One region of the Clostridium bornimense genome, then DNA from elsewhere that is predicted to be linked to it. Evidence: a T-box and tRNA genes for the amino acid it is inferred to sense, from the RefSeq annotation. Region 1 holds a T-box; the other holds one or more tRNA genes.
What was found. A T-box is a leader RNA that pairs with one kind of tRNA and senses whether it is charged. The one in region 1 lies ahead of thrS (threonine--tRNA ligase), so its partner is inferred to be a tRNA-Thr.
Positions count from the first base shown of each region.

Region 2: it encodes a tRNA-Thr, which carries the amino acid that the T-box ahead of thrS (threonine--tRNA ligase) is inferred to sense. The anticodon was not compared.

Region 1 is NZ_HG917868.1:2,308,323-2,317,975, forward strand. It holds gene CM240_RS10360 (TrmH family RNA methyltransferase) at 1-784, opposite strand, end outside; gene CM240_RS10365 (potassium channel family protein) at 786-1,466, opposite strand; gene CM240_RS10370 (TrkH family potassium uptake protein) at 1,475-2,842, opposite strand; gene rplT (50S ribosomal protein L20) at 2,978-3,334, opposite strand; gene rpmI (50S ribosomal protein L35) at 3,362-3,559, opposite strand; gene infC (translation initiation factor IF-3) at 3,579-4,100, opposite strand; gene thrS (threonine--tRNA ligase) at 4,284-6,206, opposite strand; T-box leader at 6,260-6,486, opposite strand; gene CM240_RS10395 (putative sporulation protein YtxC) at 6,509-7,402, opposite strand; gene CM240_RS10400 (DUF6873 family GME fold protein) at 7,528-8,259, shown strand; gene CM240_RS10405 (S8 family serine peptidase) at 8,856-9,653, opposite strand, start outside.
Region 2 is NZ_HG917868.1:2,673,745-2,683,397, reverse strand. It holds gene CM240_RS12225 (Mini-ribonuclease 3) at 1-119, shown strand, start outside; gene rlmB (23S rRNA (guanosine(2251)-2'-O)-methyltransferase RlmB) at 109-909, shown strand; gene CM240_RS12215 (NYN domain-containing protein) at 915-1,430, shown strand; gene sigH (RNA polymerase sporulation sigma factor SigH) at 1,508-2,155, shown strand; tRNA gene CM240_RS12205 (tRNA-Thr) at 2,210-2,285, shown strand; gene tuf (elongation factor Tu) at 2,359-3,552, shown strand; gene rpmG (50S ribosomal protein L33) at 3,739-3,888, shown strand; gene secE (preprotein translocase subunit SecE) at 3,919-4,149, shown strand; gene nusG (transcription termination/antitermination protein NusG) at 4,191-4,715, shown strand; gene rplK (50S ribosomal protein L11) at 4,791-5,216, shown strand; gene rplA (50S ribosomal protein L1) at 5,274-5,963, shown strand; ribosomal protein L10 leader region at 6,016-6,147, shown strand; gene rplJ (50S ribosomal protein L10) at 6,176-6,676, shown strand; gene rplL (50S ribosomal protein L7/L12) at 6,734-7,096, shown strand; gene licT (BglG family transcription antiterminator LicT) at 7,234-8,073, shown strand; gene rpoB (DNA-directed RNA polymerase subunit beta) at 8,344-9,653, shown strand, end outside.

The DNA.
Region 1 (9,653 bases):
TTTTAAAATTTCTTTGTCTTACTGCCTCAAAAGCTATTACTGATGTTGCAATACCAACATTCAGTGACTCTGCTCCGCCTGGCATAGGAATTTTAAATTTTTCATCTGAAATCGCAAATATTTCCGAGGAAATACCGTTTCCCTCATTACCTACTACTATAATACATTTTCCTGTTAAGTCTATATCATAAAAATTATAATCTGTGTCTAATGATGAAGAAACTACCTTAAATCCTTTATTTTTTAATGACATAATTATATCTAAATCATCATTATCATAAACTACAGGAACATTAAAAACTGAACCCATTGTACTTCTTAATGTTTTATCATTATATAAGTCTACGGTTCCTTTTCTTAAAATTACCCCTAAAGCACCACTGGCATGGGCAGTTCTTATTATAGTCCCTAGATTTCCGGGATCTTGAACTTTGTCACAAAAGATATAAAACCCTTCATTATCTTTTAATTTTATATCTTTATTTTTTACCACTGCCAATATTCCTTGCGGTGTTTCTGTGGAAGCCAATATCTTCATAATAGATTTTGTAACATAGATTGTTTCCACTTTATCTAAATATTTATCAATATTATAATTAGATAATTTGTCTTCTACGGATTCTTCTATTATAAGAGTTTTTATTTCAAAATCAGATTTTAGAGCTTCCTCTACAAACCTAAAACCTTCTACTAAAAATTCACCTTTTGCAGATCTTGTTTTTCTATCCTTTAATTTTTTTATTTCTTTTATTATATTATTATCTTTACTAGTAATAACGTTCATATTATTCCTCTTCTGTTGCTACAAAATCTCTTAATTCTTCAATATCATTACTACCAATAGCTACAATTATATCTCCTGATAGTAACGCTAAATCTGGAGATGGACTTACTTCTATTACACCATCTCTTTTTATTGCCATTACATTTATTCCATACTCTACTCTTAAGTTTAATTCTTTTATTGTTTTGTTTACCCAACTCTTCGGAACAAGAAATTCTGTTAAAGAATAATCTGGTGATACTTCTATATAATCTAATATGTTAGATGATACTAAATTATTAGCTACTCTAATTCCCATTTCTTTTTCAGGAGATATTACCTTATCAGCACCAATTTTTATAAGAACTTTTTCTTGTAAATCATTATTAGCTTTTACAGCAATATATTTTACCCCTAGTTCCTTTAACAATAATGTAGTCATAATAGATGCTTGAATATCCTTACCAATAGCTACAATAGCAACATCAAAATTTCCTATTCCTACAGCTTTTAGATCATTTTCATCAGTAGAATCTAATGTAACGGCATGTGTAACTTTATCTGATATATCTTGTATTCTATCTACATCTTTATCTATAGCTAAAACTTCACGCCCTAACTCTGCCAATGTTAAAGCTACAGATGTTCCAAATCTACCCATACCTATAACAATATATTGTTTTTCTTTAACCTTTTTTCTCATATTTACACCTACCCTATTAATATCTTAGCTTCTGGATATTTTATATTACCTGCATTTTTCTTTTTCTGTCTTGTTATTGCCATAACAAGGGTGATAGGTCCTACTCTACCAATATACATAGTTAAAATTATTAATAATTTTCCAACAAATGAAAGATACGGTGTTATACCTAATGTTACCCCTACAGTTCCAAAAGCTGATATTGCTTCAAAAATTATTCCTTCTAGTGGAACTAATTCACCATTTACCAATGTATCTGCTTCCGTATTACTTAATAACATAGTTATTGCAACTACTATCATTAATGATAAAAACAGTATAGAAAATGCTTTATAGATAACATCCTTAGATATCCTTCTTTTAAATAATTCAGTATCTTCTTTACCTCTAAGTCCAGATACAACTGTAAGACATATAAGTCCTATAGTCGTAGTTTTTACTCCCCCGGCAGTAGATCCTGGTGACCCACCAATAAACATCAAAATGAAGTATAAAAAAATCGACCCCGTTGTTAAATATTCTAACGGTATTGAATAAAATCCTGCTGTTCTAGATGAAACTGAAGCAAAGAAAGAATTTAATAGTTTTCCTCCAAAGCCCATGTTACCTATTGTTTCTGGATTATTATATTCCATTATAAAAATAAAAACTGTACCTGTAACTAATAATATTGCTGTAAGAACTAATACAAACTTCGTATGAGTATATAACCTTGTAGACTGACTAGCATTAAATAAATCTAATAATACTGCAAATCCAATACCACCTATTATAATTAATGCGGATATAGTCAATATTACCACTGCATTGTTTTGATATGGAAATAGAGAATCGCCAATTAAATCAAACCCTGCATTACAAAAAGCTGAAATGGCATGGAATATAGAAAAATATATTCCTTTTAATAATCCATGTTCAGGAATAAACTGTGTGGCCAATATTGCTGCACCTATTCCTTCTATTGCAAATGTGAAGGATAATATGTATTTTACTAACTTAACAATCCCTGATATATATGTAGCGTTTACTGCTTCTTGAAGTATTAATCTTTCTTTAAGAGAAACCCTTTTTCCTAATATTAATGCAAATAAAGTTGCAAAGGACATAAATCCTAATCCACCTATCTGTATTAAAAATATAATTACTGTTTTTCCGAAGTAACTCCAATGACTAGCTGTATCAACTGTTACAAGTCCTGTAACACATACTGCTGAAGTTGATGTAAACAACGCATCTATAAAAGATGTTTTTTCTCCAGTAGCTGTTGATATCGGTAGCATAAGTATTCCCGCTCCAATAAGTAAAACTGCCATAAAACCTAATGCTAACACCTGAACTGGTTTTATTTTTATACGACCTAAGATATGCTTTGACATATGTCCAACTCCTAACACAAACACTTCCCAATATATTATAGTTCCCTATTTTATTAATATAGTTGCATATGTATATCTTTCAAAATATGGTAGTGTATATATAATAAAAAAACCCACTTTCGTGGGCTTGATATATTAAGCTAAGCTCTTCTTAGCAGTTTCTACTAATTCAGCAAATGCTTTTGGATCGTGGATAGCGATTTCTGATAACATCTTTCTGTTAATTTCGATACCAGCTTTCTTTAATCCATTCATGAATTTTGAATATGACATATCATTCATTCTTGCAGCTGCATTAATTCTAGCTATCCATAGTTTTCTGAAATCTCTCTTCTTTAACTTTCTTCCAACGTAAGCATTTCTTAATGCTCTGATAACTGTTTCATTAGCTGTTCTATATAACTTGCTCTTACCACCGTAGTAACCTTTAGCAAGTTTTAATACTTTTTTATGCTTTTTACGAGCGTTCATAGCTCTCTTAACTCTAGCCATTTAGTAAACCTCCTTCTTAACTACCTATTATAAGTATGGTAATAACTTCTTCATTACTTTTTCTTGTGCAACTGAAACATATCCAGCTTTTCTAAGATTTCTCTTTCTCTTAGCGCTCTTTTTAGTTAAGATATGGCTCTTGAAAGCCTTTGCTCTCTTTAACTTTCCTGTTCCTGTTTTTCTAAATCTCTTTGCTGCACCTCTGTGCGTCTTCATTTTTGGCATGTTGACTTCCTCCTCTCAATTATGCCTTCTTAGGAGCTAGAACCATTGTCATGTTTCTTCCTTCTAATTTGGCCTTCTTTTCAACGATAAAAACTTCTTCGTTGATTTTAGAAACAAATAGGTCTAGGACCTTATTGCCTTTGAAAGCATAGTCTGCTTCTCTACCTCTAAATCTTATGGTAACTTTTACTTTATCACCAGCATTTAAGAACTTTTCAGCTCTCTTTGCTTTGATAGTTATATCATGTTCTTCAATTGTTGCGCTAAGTCTAACTTCTTTAATATCAAAAGTCTTTTGATTTTTCTTAGCTAGCTTTTCTTTTCTTGATTGCTCATATAAGAACTTGTTGTAGTCCATTACTCTAGCAACTGGTGGATTTCCATTTGGAGCTATAAGTACTAAATCTAACTCTTCCTCTTCCGCCTTTTTTAGCGCTTCGTTTAAGGTTATGATACCTAATGCCTCACCATTTGCGTCAACAACTCTTAATTCTTTTGCCTTGATTTCTTCATTAATTGCATATTTATTTTTAATATTAATTCACCTCCGGTAATAATTAAAAACAAAGGGAACGACTAATAGCCGTTCCCTCTTAATATACCAAAGTTAACACTTTTAAATACATCCAGATTACCTTATTGACAGTATCATAAGGTGAGAAACGGCCTCGTTTCTACTTCAAACAAGATAGATTATATATCATTTGTACCTTGTTGTCAACTTTTATTTTAAATTATTTTTCTTTGTATTAATTTCTTCTTTAATTTTTCCTATGAAGTCTTCTAAATCCATAACACCTAGATCTCCATCAATTCTGCTTCTAACAGCAATCTTACCTTCATTCATTTCCTTTTCACCAATTACTATCATATAAGGAACCTTTTGAAGTTGTGCTTCTCTGATTTTATAACCTATTTTTTCATTTCTTAAATCAGTTTCAACTCTTATATTTGCATCTTTTAATTTTTCTTCTAATGATTTAACATATTCTGCTGAAGAGTCTGTTATATTCATTATTCTTACTTGTACTGGTGCAAGCCATGTTGGGAATGCTCCTGCATACTGTTCTATTAATATTCCTATAAATCTTTCAATAGAACCAAATACAACTCTATGGATCATTACTGGTCTATGTTTTTCTCCATCTGGTCCAATGTAGCTTATATCAAATCTTTCTGGTAATTGGAAATCTAATTGAATAGTTCCACATTGCCATGTTCTTCCGATACAATCTCTTAAATGGAAGTCAATCTTAGGTCCGTAGAATGCACCATCACCTTCATTAACTTTGTATGCTAATCCTCTTTCTTCTAATGCATCTCTTAATCCATTTGTAGCTGCTTCCCAATCTTCATCTGATCCCATAGAATCTTCTGGTCTAGTAGATAACTCTACAAAATATTCAAAACCAAAAACTTTATAGAATGAATCAATAAGCTTAATTACATTTAATATTTCATCTTTTATTTGATCTCTTGTCATAAATATATGAGCATCATCTTGAGTAAAGCATCTAACTCTCATTAAACCATGTAATGCTCCTGATAATTCATGTCTATGAACTAATCCTAGTTCACCAAATCTAAGTGGAAGTTCTTTATATGAATGTAATGCAGTTTTATAAGCAAGTAATGATCCTGGACAGTTCATTGGCTTAATAGCATATGCACCTTCATCTATAGTTGTGAAGTACATATTTTCTTTATAATGATCCCAGTGACCACTTCTATGCCATAACTCTTCGTTTAATATTATTGGAGTTTTTATTTCTTGGTATCCAGCTTTTGAGTGAACTTCTCTCCAATAGTTTTCAAGTTCATTTCTAACTACCATACCTTTTGGTAAGAAGAATGGGAATCCTGGACCTTCTTCTAATAAAGCAAATAATTCTAATTCTTTTCCTAATTTTCTATGGTCTCTTTTCTTTGCTTCTTCAAGCATATTTATATATGCTTCTACTTCTGATTTCTTTAAGAATGCAGTTCCGTAAATTCTTTGAAGCATCTTATTTTTTTCATTTCCTCTCCAATAAGCACCAGCTGTTGATAAAAGCTTTATAGCCTTTACATTTTTAGTACTTGGCACGTGAGGTCCTGCACAAAGATCAGTAAATTCTCCTTGAGTATAGAAAGAAATTGTTTCTCCTTCTGGAAGATCCTTTATAAGTTCTACTTTGTATGGCTCATTTTTTTCTTCCATATATTTTATAGCTTCTTCTCTTGGAAGTGTGAATTTTTCAAGCTTTAAGTCTTCTTTTATTATCTTTTCCATTTCCTTTTCTATTTTAACTAGAACTTCTGGAGTTATTGGAAAATCTGCATCAAAATCATAATAGAATCCTGTGTCTATTGATGGCCCTATAGCAAGTTTTACATCTGGATATAATCTCTTTACTGCTTGTGCTAATATATGAGAAGCAGTATGTCTTAATGTGTGACGTCCACCTTCATCATCAAAAGTTAAGATTTCAAGAGTGCAGTCATCATTTAATACTGTCATAAGTTCTGCCTCTTCGCCATTTACTGTTGCTCCTAATGCTTTTTTAGCTAATCCCATTGAAATTAATTTAGCTACTTCTAAAACAGTGCTTCCTTTTGGTGCTTCTTTAACACTGCCATCTTTTAAAGTAATTTTAATGTTTTCCATTATCTTTCCTCCTATTTCTATTTTAAACTACAAAAAATAAAAAACTCGCCCCTATATGGGACGAGGATATCGCGATTCCACCCAAATTAATAGTACTAAAATATAATACTTTTAATACTATTCACTCGAAAGCCTTAACGCAGCCAACGGCAATGGTTATTTCCCATGCAACTCAAAGGTGGTTTTCAGCAAATCTTATTTAAGAAAGTCTTGCAGCCTAATTGGACTTTCATCTCTTATAAACAGTTTTTTACTTACTCTTCCTTATCATAGTTTTTTATTATATCGCTATTATAATGCTATCAATTTAAGCTGTCAATATTTACTTTGATTTCTCCTAAAGAAATTACTCTACCTTCAAATACTGTCTTTATCGTCCTTATAAATTCTTTATTCTTTGAATTTTCTTCTCCAGTAATCATAACTCTTTTAGGTACATTACTTATTAGTACTGATAAAATTACATCTTCTATATTACATACACCGACTAAAAGATCTGCCATTACGCTACCTTCAACTTCACATAACAAATCAATGCCATTTTCATCTAGAACCTTATACTTACCATTTTCATCAATTTCTATATTTATCATATATACTTTGCTATCTACACCTTTTATAAAATGTTTTAACAATCCTATAAATTCATCATATTCCTTCTCGATAGCATGAATTTCAAATACTTTATCTACTATAGGTTCTATTATATTTGCAAATTCATTTATTCTAAATGTTAATATTCCTTCTAAACTAACTTCTTTATTTTCTCTTAAAATATTTACTATATTCTTTATTGCTATATTTTTTCTATTTAAAAATAGTACTCTACCATTTTCTCCTTCTTTATATTCTTTTTTCAATAATATCTCTAAAGTCTTCTTTGATATGATATCGTTTTCTTCTTTATCAACATAAGAATAATTTTTATTTAAGTATTTACTTATTTTATTTTTACAATACTCCTGAGACATTATATCGTAAATACATTCCCCGATTTCATAATAAATCTTATTCATAAACTTTTCATCAACATATTCATCATTGCAATATAATGATAAATAATCTTCCCCATCATAAATATGCTCATATATTCCTATATTTACTCCACTACTATTGTAAGTTTTATCTTTTACATCTACCATTCTCCTGAAAATTTTCTCTTTATTTTCCCTACATGATAATGTTAATAGCAACATATATCTCCCACCTTATAGCAAATTTCACTATAATCTTTATAAAATTATAGCTTTATCAAAGTTAGTATGTATCTTATACTAATTATATATTCATTAAATTTTAGGATTTTAAAAGGAGATATAATATGAAAGTAGCATTTGTTGACGAACGAATTGAAATGGAAGAAATGGAAAATTTGCAACAGTTTACTATTAAAGTAATTAAAGTTCCTAAAACAAATCTCACTTATGAAGCTGTATCTGGTCATCCTGATATCCTTATTCATATATGTGATGACAAAGTAATACTTCATAAAGATATTGATAAAACTTTTCTACAATATTTAAAATCTCTCAATTTAAATGTACTATTATCAAAAAAATCAATAGGATACAAATATCCTAATAATATAATCTTAAATTGTGTTTCTACCTCTGAATTTTTTATCCACAATGCTAAATACACTGATGAAAAGTTATTAACATTAATAGGTAATAAGCAAATTGTTAATGTACCTCAAGGATATACAAAATGTTCTACTGCTGTAGTTTCTAATAAAGCTATAATGACTTCTGACACTATCATCGCAGATTCTATGAAAAAATTAGGAATGGACGTTTTGTTGTTACCTCCGGGGGATATTCTTCTTCCTGGGTTAGATTATGGTTTCATTGGTGGTACTTGTGGACTTATAGATGATAAAACCATGTGCTTCTATGGAAATTTAGAAAAGTATAAATACGGTAATGATGTTATAGATTTCTTAAAAAAACATAATGTTAAACCAGTTTATTTAAGTAATGGAAAGCTTGTTGATAGAGGTAGTATTTTAGTTATTGATACCGAGTCAATTCACCACTGTGATGACAATCATTAATAGAGGTGTGTTATATGTTTTTTCTCATATATGTATCTGTTCTAATTAAGTAGTGGTGACAAGCCTTTATTGATATATCTATATACTTAAAATTGATATTAGCACCTGTTCTACTTAAGTGGTGGCGACAAGCTATATCAATTAGTTCTTATATATATTGAATCAACATAATAAACTGTTCAAGATAAGTAGTGGTAAATGTATATTTATAGATAAAATAGAAAATAAATAACCATTACCACCACTTAACTGCAACAGATGCATATTGAAAATAAAAACAACTCCACGTCATCAAGAATCTAGTAAATAATTGAAATAATGACTGTCACATTAACAAAAGTATTTTCATGTTTAATATAAAATATAATTTGTAACCATAGCTTCATGAAAGTGCAACTTTCATGAGCCTTCTGTAATGACTTGTATATCAACTATAATCTAAATAAGAAATATAGTCTAACTTATAACATTCAACTCAATACTTATAATTTAAGAAATTCCGCAGGAATTTCCTCCATCACTGTGAACTGACAACTGTGCACTGATTTAAAAAGCTGCCACACTATTCGTGCAACAGCTCCCCCTTTTCTTATTTTCTATTTATTTTTTCTCATTAAAACTATTCCTACTGTTGCTAGTATTGTTGATAATGTCAACATAACTTCTTTTGATGCTGCAGTTCCTGTTTTAGTTAAAATTTTGCCTATAATAGTCTTACTAGAAGTTGTACCTTTATTACTATTATTTGTGTTAACAAGCTTATCTTCATCTTTGCTTTCATCTAGTATTGTGAATTTAGTAAAATGATTTGTTTCAAATTCGAATCTTGATGATCCATTATTAAATATTCCACCATCAATTTTCTCCCAAGTATTTTTATTTTCATTATAATAATAAGCTGCTAGTTTGTTTGTATTTAAATTCTTTAATTGATCTTCTGTAAGTGTTATTGACACTTTTACTTTACTATCTCCAAAATCAGTGATAGTTTTTCCGTCTTTTGATACTAAAGATAAGTCAAAGATTTTTCCTATAGATTTTATATTAGCTAAAAGATCTTTATCTTCATAAATCTTTTGTTTAAAGATTAATTCTTCTGCGTCATTGTCTTGTAGTATTTTCTTTGGAATAGTTATTCTAGTATCGTTAGAATCTATAAATATACCTTCATTATTATCAGTTAAAACAGCAGTATATAAATTAGCTTCTAGATTTTCTCCAGAACTAGCGTTAAATATAACATATGGTTCAGGTTGTTTTACACCATTTCCGTTAACAATAGTTTTGTCTCCATCTTTTGATTCTGTTGATTTTTGAACTAATGTAAACTGAACTTTTGCTACTTCTGATTTATTATCAGCATTATCTACAGCATATGCTTCTAATGTATAGTT
Region 2 (9,653 bases), 370 kb from region 1:
CTACTGGATTTGAAGCGTTAATAGGGTATTTATATTTAATAGAGGATATGGATAGACTTAATTATATATTAGAAACATCACTATCATTATACAAGGAGAAAATAAATAATGAAAAATAATAAAAAAATTAGTAAGAATAACGATAATAATTACTATACAAATAAATCAAGTAAAAGCGAAGAAATAAGAGAAGATATTATTGAGGGAAAAAATGGCGTAACTGAAGCCATAAAACATAATAGAACTATAGAACAAATTTTAGTTGTTAAAGGTATAAATTCTGTAATTCCTATTATAAACATGGCTAAAGAAAAAGGAATAGTAGTTAAAGAAGTGGACAAAAGAAAGTTAGATTCTTTAGCACAAACTTCAAATCATCAAGGTGTCATTGCTATTGTAACACCATATAAATATTTTACTGTGGAAGATATATTAAAAGATGCAAAAGATAAAAATGAAGATCCTTTTATAGTTATACTAGATGAAATAGAAGATCCTCATAACTTAGGAGCTATAATTAGAAGTGCTGAAGTTTGTGGAGCACATGGTATTATAATTCCTAAAAGAAGGAACATAGGTGTTACATCTGTAGTATATAAAACTTCTGCAGGAGCAGCTGAATATATGAAAGTAGCTAAAGTTACTAATATAAACAAAACTATAGATACTTTAAAAGAATTAGGTATATGGGTGTATGGAGCCGATATGAATGGAGGATATTGTTACGAGACAAATCTCAAAGGTCCTTTAGCTCTTGTTATAGGAAGTGAAGGTAAAGGAATATCGAAGTTAACAAAGGATAAATGTGATGTTATGATAAAGATCCCAATGAAGGGTAAAGTTAATTCATTAAATGCATCTGTTGCCGGTGGGATACTTATGTATGAAATAATGAAACAAAGGATTTGAAAATAATGAGATACATATTTATTGATGGATATAATATCATAAATAGTTGGTCTGATTTAGCTATAGGTAAAGATGAAACTTTAGAAAATTCAAGGCAAAGGCTAATAGAGATACTTGAAAATTATGTTGCTATGAGAGAAGATAAGTTATATTTAGTTTTCGATGCTCATCTTAGTAAGGGGAGCATCGAAAAAGAAGAAAAAACAAATAATATAACGGTGGTATTTACAAAAGAAGGCGAAACGGCAGATAGCTATATAGAACGCAAAGTTAATTTAATAGGAAGAAAAAAAGAAGTTATTGTAGTGACTAATGATAATTTAGAGCAACAAACTATATTTCAAAGAGGTGCTACAAGAATGTCTTCTATAGAATTTAATAATGAAGTGAAAAAATCACAGAATTCTCTAAGAGAAGAAATTAGTAAGATAAATAGTAAAACTAGAACAACATTAGTGGATAGCATAGAAGATGAAGAAGTAAGAAAGAAATTGGAAAGAATTAGGAGAAATTTACTATAAACCTTGACTACGTAATATTGTTTTCTTATAATTTATCTTGGGGATTGGTATGATAATATGAGATATATGAGGGGGAAATGGTGAATAGAATGGAAGAAGTTGCAACAGAAACTGAAATATTTGGACAAAGTTTAGATGAAGAAGTAGTCATGAAAGCAAAAATGGGTAATGTATTTGCGCAAGAATATTTAATAAATAAATATTCGAATGTAGTGAAAACGAAAGCTAAATCCTATTTTCTAATAGGAGCAGATAAAGAGGATATATATCAAGAAGGAATGATTGGTTTATATAAGGCGATAAGGGATTTTAAGCCAGATAAGCTATCTTCATTTAGGGCGTTTGCAGAATTATGCATAACAAGACAGATTATAACAGCTATAAAGACAGCAACAAGGCAAAAGCATATACCATTAAATACTTATGTATCCATAAATAAACCAATTTATGATGAAGAGTCAGATCGAACACTTTTAGATGTGTTATCAACTATAAAAGTTTGTGATCCAGAAGAGCTTATGATAAGTAAAGAAGAATTATCTAAAATGGGTGATGACATAGGCAAGGTATTATCAGATTTAGAGATGATAGTATTATCTTCTTATCTGCAAGGAAAGTCTTATCAAGAGATAGCTTGCGACTTAGAAAGAAGGCCTAAATCTATAGATAATGCACTACAAAGAGTGAAGAGGAAGCTAGAGAAGTGTTTGATAAAAAAAACTTGACATAAAATATATTAACATTTAGAATATATAATTGGTTAATAAGTTATGAGAACTGCCCATATAGCTCAGTTGGCAGAGCGTCACCTTGGTAAGGTGGAGGTCACCGGTTCAATCCCGGTTATGGGCTCCAGATACAAAACACTTGGGTGAGTGTATCTCATCCTATTAACATAATAAATAAGATTTGTTAGGAGGAATTAACAATGGCAAAGGCAAAGTTTGAAAGAAGTAAGCCACACGTAAATATTGGAACAATCGGTCACGTAGACCACGGTAAGACAACATTAACAGCTGCAATCACAACTGTATTATCACTTGCAGGTGGAGCAGAAGCATTCAAATATGACGAAATAGATAAAGCACCAGAAGAAAAAGAAAGAGGAATCACAATCAACACAGCACACGTTGAATATGAAACTCCAAACAGACACTACGCACACGTAGACTGTCCAGGACACGCTGACTATGTAAAGAACATGATTACAGGAGCAGCACAAATGGATGGAGCTATCTTAGTTGTATCAGCAGCAGATGGTCCAATGCCACAAACAAGAGAACACATCCTATTAGCATCAAGAGTAGGTGTACAATACATCGTAGTATTCTTAAACAAAGCTGATATGGTAGACGATCCAGAATTACTAGAATTAGTAGAAATGGAAGTTAGAGAATTATTAAATGAATACGGATTCCCAGGAGATGATACTCCAGTAATCACAGGATCAGCATTACAAGCATTAGAAAACCCAACAGATGCTGAAAAATCAAAATGCATCCATGAATTAATGGCAGCAGTAGATGAATATATCCCAACTCCAGAAAGAGAAACAGACAAAGCATTCTTAATGCCAGTAGAAGATGTATTCACAATCACAGGAAGAGGAACAGTTGCAACAGGAAGAGTTGAAACTGGAGTACTTCATGTAGGAGACGAAGTAGAAATCGTTGGTATGCAAGAAGAAATCAGAAAGACAACAGTAACAGGAATCGAAATGTTCAGAAAGTTACTAGATGAAGCACAAGCAGGAGATAACATCGGAGCATTATTAAGAGGTATCCAAAGAACTGACATCGAAAGAGGTCAAGTATTAGCAAAAGTTGGATCAGTAACTCCACACAAGAAATTCGTAGGTCAAGTATACGTATTAAAGAAAGAAGAAGGAGGAAGACACACTCCATTCTTCGATGGATATAGACCACAATTCTACTTCAGAACAACAGACGTAACAGGATCAATCAAGTTACCAGAAGGAGTAGAAATGGTAATGCCAGGAGACCACATTGATATGAACGTTGAGTTAATCACTCCAGTAGCTATGGATGAAAACTTAAGATTCGCTATCAGAGAAGGTGGAAGAACTGTAGGTTCAGGAGTTGTTACTTCTATCGTTGAATAATTAAGAAAGTTTATAATGGACCAAGTGAAAACTTGGTCTGTTTAAAGATAATATAATTAATAAAAAGTGGAAAATATAAATTAGTTGACATGAATATTCTCTTATGGTACATTACTATAAGTAACTTTAAGTGAAAAATGTAAATGATATATATTTTTAACTTGTGATAAGTAGGAGGTGTTGATTGTGAGAGTGAAGATAACACTAGCATGCACAGATTGTAAGCAAAGAAATTATAATACGATGAAAAATAAGAAAAACGACCCAGATAGAATAGAGTCAAGAAAATACTGCAAATTCTGCCACAAGCACACACTTCATAAAGAAACAAAGTAATCCACTAAATTGAGTTGGGGTGTAAGAATTATGGATGTTAAGGAAAATAAAAAAGTTAAAAAAGCGAAGTCAGGTCATAAAAAATCACCTTTTAGAGTTATAAAGGGATTAGTATCTGAATTAAAGAAAATAACTTGGGCTACAAAAGAAGACATTCAAAAGGCGACACTATCAGTAGTGGTTGTGTGTGGCATCTTTGTCATTGCTATGGCTTTGTTGGATCTTGGTTTTAGTAACCTCTATCAAGCTATCTTTAAGTAAAAGGAGGTTATGAAATAACAAAGGTTATTTCGTGGAGTAAAATGAGTGATAAACTAAGATGGTATGTTGTTCATACGTATTCAGGATATGAAAATAAAGTTAAAGCTAACTTAGAAAAAACTATAGAAAATAGAAATCTTAGAGAGCTTATCCCAGACATAATTGTTCCAGAGGAAGAAGAAGCTGAGGAAAAGAATGGTGAAACAAAAATCACTAAAAAGAAGGTTTTTCCAGGTTATGTAATTGTTCATATGATGATGAACGATGAAACTTGGTATATAGTTAGAAATACTAGAGGAGTTACTGGATTTGTAGGACCTGATCCTAAGATACCAGTACCGCTTACCGATGAAGAGGTTGAAGCTATGGGTATAAACTTAAATACCGTTGCTATGGACTTGGAGGTAGGAGAAACTGTTAGTATAACTAATGGAGCTTTTGAAGGAATGAGTGCTGTTATCGAAGAGATAAATAACGATAAGGGCAAAGTAAAAGCATTAGTTAATATGTTTAGCAGGGAAATCCCAGCTGAACTTGAATTTAAACAAATAGAAAAAATAGACTAATTAGCTATTGAGGCGTTAGCCTTTAATAGTGGGAGGAATTTATTCCGCCATACCACAATTCAGGAGGTGTAAATTATGGCTAAGAAAGTCATGGGTTTAATTAAACTTCAACTGCCAGCAGGTAAGGCAACACCAGCACCACCAGTTGGACCTGCACTAGGACAACATGGTGTTAATATCATGGCATTCTGTAAAGAATACAACGCAAAGACTGCTAATCAAGCAGGATTAACAATTCCAGTTGTAATTACAGTATATCAAGACAGATCATTCAGCTTTATATTAAAAACTCCACCAGCAGCTGTTCTATTAAAGAAAGAAGCTGGATTAGAGAGTGGTTCAGGAGTACCTAACAAGACTAAGGTTGGTAAGGTTACTACAGAACAAATAAAGAAGATTGCTGAATTAAAGATGCCAGATTTAAATGCTGGATCTTTAGAAGCTGCTATGAGCATGATTTCTGGTACTGCTAGAAGTATGGGTATCGAAGTAGTAGAATAATAACATTGTAAATTAGTGGGAGGTAACAACCGTTAGTACCACAAAGGAGGATAAGACATGGGAAAGAATTATGTAGAAAGCGTAAAGCTAATAGATAAAAATGTTCTTTACTCAACTGATGAAGCTATGGATTTAGCTATAAAAACAGCTAAAGCTAAATTTGATGAGACTATTGAACTACATGTTAGATTAGGTGTAGATCCAAGACATGCAGATCAACAAGTAAGAGGTGCGGTAGTATTACCACATGGTACTGGTAAGTCTGTAAGAGTACTTGTTTTCGCTAAGGGTGAAAAGGCTAAAGAAGCAGAAGCTGCAGGTGCTGAATTTGTAGGTGCTGAAGATTTAGCTGATAAGATCCAAAAGGAAAACTGGTTTGATTTCGATATAGTTGTAGCAACTCCAGATATGATGGGTGTTGTTGGTAGATTAGGTAGAGTATTAGGACCTAAGGGATTAATGCCAAACCCTAAATCAGGAACAGTTACTTTTGATGTAACTAAAGCTATAGAAGAAATTAAAGCTGGTAAAGTTGAATATAGAGTTGATAAAACAGCTATCGTTCACGTTCCAGTTGGAAAGAAATCTTTTGGAGCTGAAAAGTTAAAGGAAAACTTCCAAACTTTAATGGAAGCTTTAATCAAAGCTAAGCCAGCAGCAGCAAAAGGACAATATATTAAGTCTGTTTCAGTGTCTAGCACAATGGGACCTGGAATCAAGCTTAACCCAAACAGAGTTTTAGACTAATTATTATTGACATAACATAATAATTATGTTAATATATGATTCGTGTGAAAATGAAATATAATGTGCTCATCCGTAGACAGTAGGTGGCTATGCCGTAACGTGAAAACAACCTACCGAGGTAGCTGACTAATAGATTACTATGGTCTCTTCTTGTGTCTACGGGGAGGCCTTTAATTATTATACAGGTCAAATCTGTAAGGAGGTGGACGTAGATGGCAAGCAATAACAGAACTATTAAAGAAGCTAAAGTTCAAGAAATAAAAGAAAAAATGCAAAATGCTAAGTCTATAGTGTTAACAAAGTATCAAGGAAACAAAGCTGATGAAGATACAGAGTTAAGAAAGACTTTAAGAGAAGCTGGAGTAGAATATAAAATCTACAAAAACAACTTAGTATTATTAGCTGCTAAGGAATTAGGATTTGAAGGTTTAGAAGAGCATTTAGAAGGACCAGTTGCAGTTGCTTTTGGTTATGAAGATGCTACTGCACCAGCTAGATTATTAAATGAGTTTGGTAAAAACCATAAAGCTATTCAATTAAAAGCTGGTATAGTTGAAGGTACTGTATATGGTACTGAAACAATTAAGCAAATAGCAGAAATTCCTTCAAGAGAAGTACTTATTGCGAAGTTCCTTGGAAGCATCAAGTCTCCAGTATCAAACTTTGCTTACTTATTAAGTGCTATAAGCGAAAAGAAGGAACAAGAAGCTTAATGTGAATTTTAACATTAAAGAATATTAGATTTAAAAATTTCGGAGGTGCAATTTATAATGGATAAGAATCAAATAATTGAAGCTATAAAGAACATGAGCGTTTTAGAATTAAATGAATTAGTTAAGGCTTGCGAAGAAGAATTCGGAGTTTCAGCTGCTGCTCCTGTAGCAGTTGCTGGTGCAGTTGCTGGTGGTGCTGCTGCTGAAGAAAAAACTGAATTCAACGTAATCTTAAAAGAAGCTAAAGAAAAAATCAAAGTAATCAAAGCAGTTAGAGAATTAACTGGTTTAGGATTAAAAGAAGCTAAGGAAATCGTAGACGGAGCTCCTAAGGCTATAAAAGAAGGCGTTGCTAAAGAAGAAGCTGAAGCAATGAAAGCTAAATTAGAAGAAGCTGGAGCTGTTGTAGAATTACAATAGTCCATAAAATTAAAGGAGCGGAATTACGCTCCTTTTTTTTATTTATATTAAAGCATATTTCTGTTTTTTTTAATATAAATTTATAATATACTAAGTATATGACTATTGTAAAATTAATATAGCTTGGAGTGATAGGTATGGTGATTTTAAAAGTTCTCAATAATAATGCTGCAACCACCATAGATCCTAATACTGATAATGAAATGGTTATTATGGGTAGGGGATTAGCTTTTGGAAAGAAAAGTGGAGATGAAGTAGATAAAAGTAGAATAGAAAAAATATTTACTTTAGAAGATGAAGGTGGAATTGATAAAGTTAAAAACATGCTTAAGAATATACCAGAAGAAGTGTTAGATTGTTCTGAGGTTATAATTTCACATTGTGAATCTGAGTTTAATTGTAAGCTGAGTGATCATATCTATTTATCTTTAGCTGATCATATAACATTTTCTTTAAAAAGATATAAAGATAATATGATGGTAAAAAACAATCTTTTGTGGGAAATAAAAAGAATACATAAAAAAGAATATAATGAAGGGGTATGGGCATTAAACTATATTAATTCTAGATTTGGTGTGGAGTTACCAATGGATGAGGCTGGTTTTATAGCTTTTCATTTTATAAATGCCTTAAACAATGTTGAGGTTACAGAAACATTAGCAGTTACTAAATTGGTACAAGAAATAAGCTGTATTATTGAAAAAACATTTAAAATAAAGTTTAAAGACAATGATATATCCTATGATAGGCTTATCACTCACTTAAAATTCTTTTCTCATAGATTGTTTAATAAGATTAAGATAGAGAATAAAGAAGATGAATTTTTAAAACTAATAGAGCAACAATATAATCAATCGTATAAGTGTGCGATGAAGATTAAGAGGTTCTTAAAAAAACAATATGATTATGATGTAGAAGATGCTGAGATAGTATACTTAAGTATGCATATCCAAAGAGTGGTTAATAATAATGTATAGTATTATATAGTAAAAAAGAGATGTTGCTATAAAACATTGTAGATAGCAATAGCTCTTTTTTCTTTATAAATACGCATTAATTTTTTTTATTGACACTTGACATAAATTGTGATAGTATATTTAATTGCATTGATATATTGTAGAATATTATGCATGAATTAAAATTTAAATTAAAGTAAAGAATACAATAATGAAAATGTATGCGGTCCAATATCACTATTTACCAGAGTGCTTATTGGTTATTTTAGTTTATACAAGGGGTGAAAGCTGATGGTACATCCTGTCCAAGTGGGAAAGAGAACTAGAATGAGTTTCTCTAAATTAAATGAAATAGGTGTAATGCCTAATTTAATCGAAGTACAATTAGATTCATATCAGTGGTTCTTAAAAGAAGGACTTAAAGAAGTTTTTGAAGATGTGAATCCAATTAGTGACTACACAGGAAATCTTGTCCTTGAGTTTGTAGATTACACTTTAGAGATGGAAAATGTTAAGTATTCAGTTGAAGAGTGTAGAGAAAGAGATACAAACTATGCAGCACCGTTAAAGGTAAAAGTAAGATTAAGAAACAATGAAACTGGAGAAGTAAAAGAACAAGAGGTCTTCATGGGAGATTTCCCATTAATGACTGATCAAGGTACATTTATAATTAATGGTGCCGAAAGAGTTATCGTTAGCCAACTTGTTAGATCACCAGGTGTTTATTATTCTTATACAGTAGATAAGACAGGTAAGAAATTATATGCAGCTACTGTTATACCTAATAGGGGTGCATGGCTTGAGTACGAGACTGACTCAAATAACATAATATATGTAAGAATAGATAAAACAAGAAAATTACCAATAACATTACTTGCTAGAGCCATGGGTTATGGATCAGATAGTGAGATAATAGAATTCTTTGGTGAAGAAGAAAGACTTAAAGCTACTATAGAAAAAGATAATACAAAATCTACTGATGAAGCATTACTTGAAATCTATAAAAGATTAAGACCAGGTGAGCCACCAACAGTAGAAAGTGCAGTGTCATTAATAGATTCACTGTTCTTTGATGCTAAAAGATATGATTTATCTAGAGTTGGAAGATACAAGTTTAATAAAAAACTTGCTATAAGCAATAGACTTATAGGCCATACTGCTGCTGAAGATATCGTTAATCCTGAAACTGGCGAGGTGTTAGTTGCTAAGGGTGCTAAGATAGAAAGAGAAGTGGCGCTAGAAATTCAAAACTGTGGTATTAATATTGTTAATGTATTAGTAGAAGATAAAGTATTAAAAGTAATAGGTAATCATTTTGTTGATATAAAGAGTTTTGTATCATTCGATATTGAAGATTTAAACATAAGAGAATTAGTTTATTATCCAGTGCTAAAAGAAATTTTAGATACTTATGATGATGAGAATGATATAAAAGATGCAATAAAGAAAAACATAACAAAACTTATTCCTAAGCATATAATTAAAGCTGATATATTTGCTACAATAAGTTATGCTATTGGATTACCATATGGAATAGGTCACGAAGATGATATAGATCATTTAGGAAATAGAAGATTAAGATCTGTTGGAGAATTGCTTCA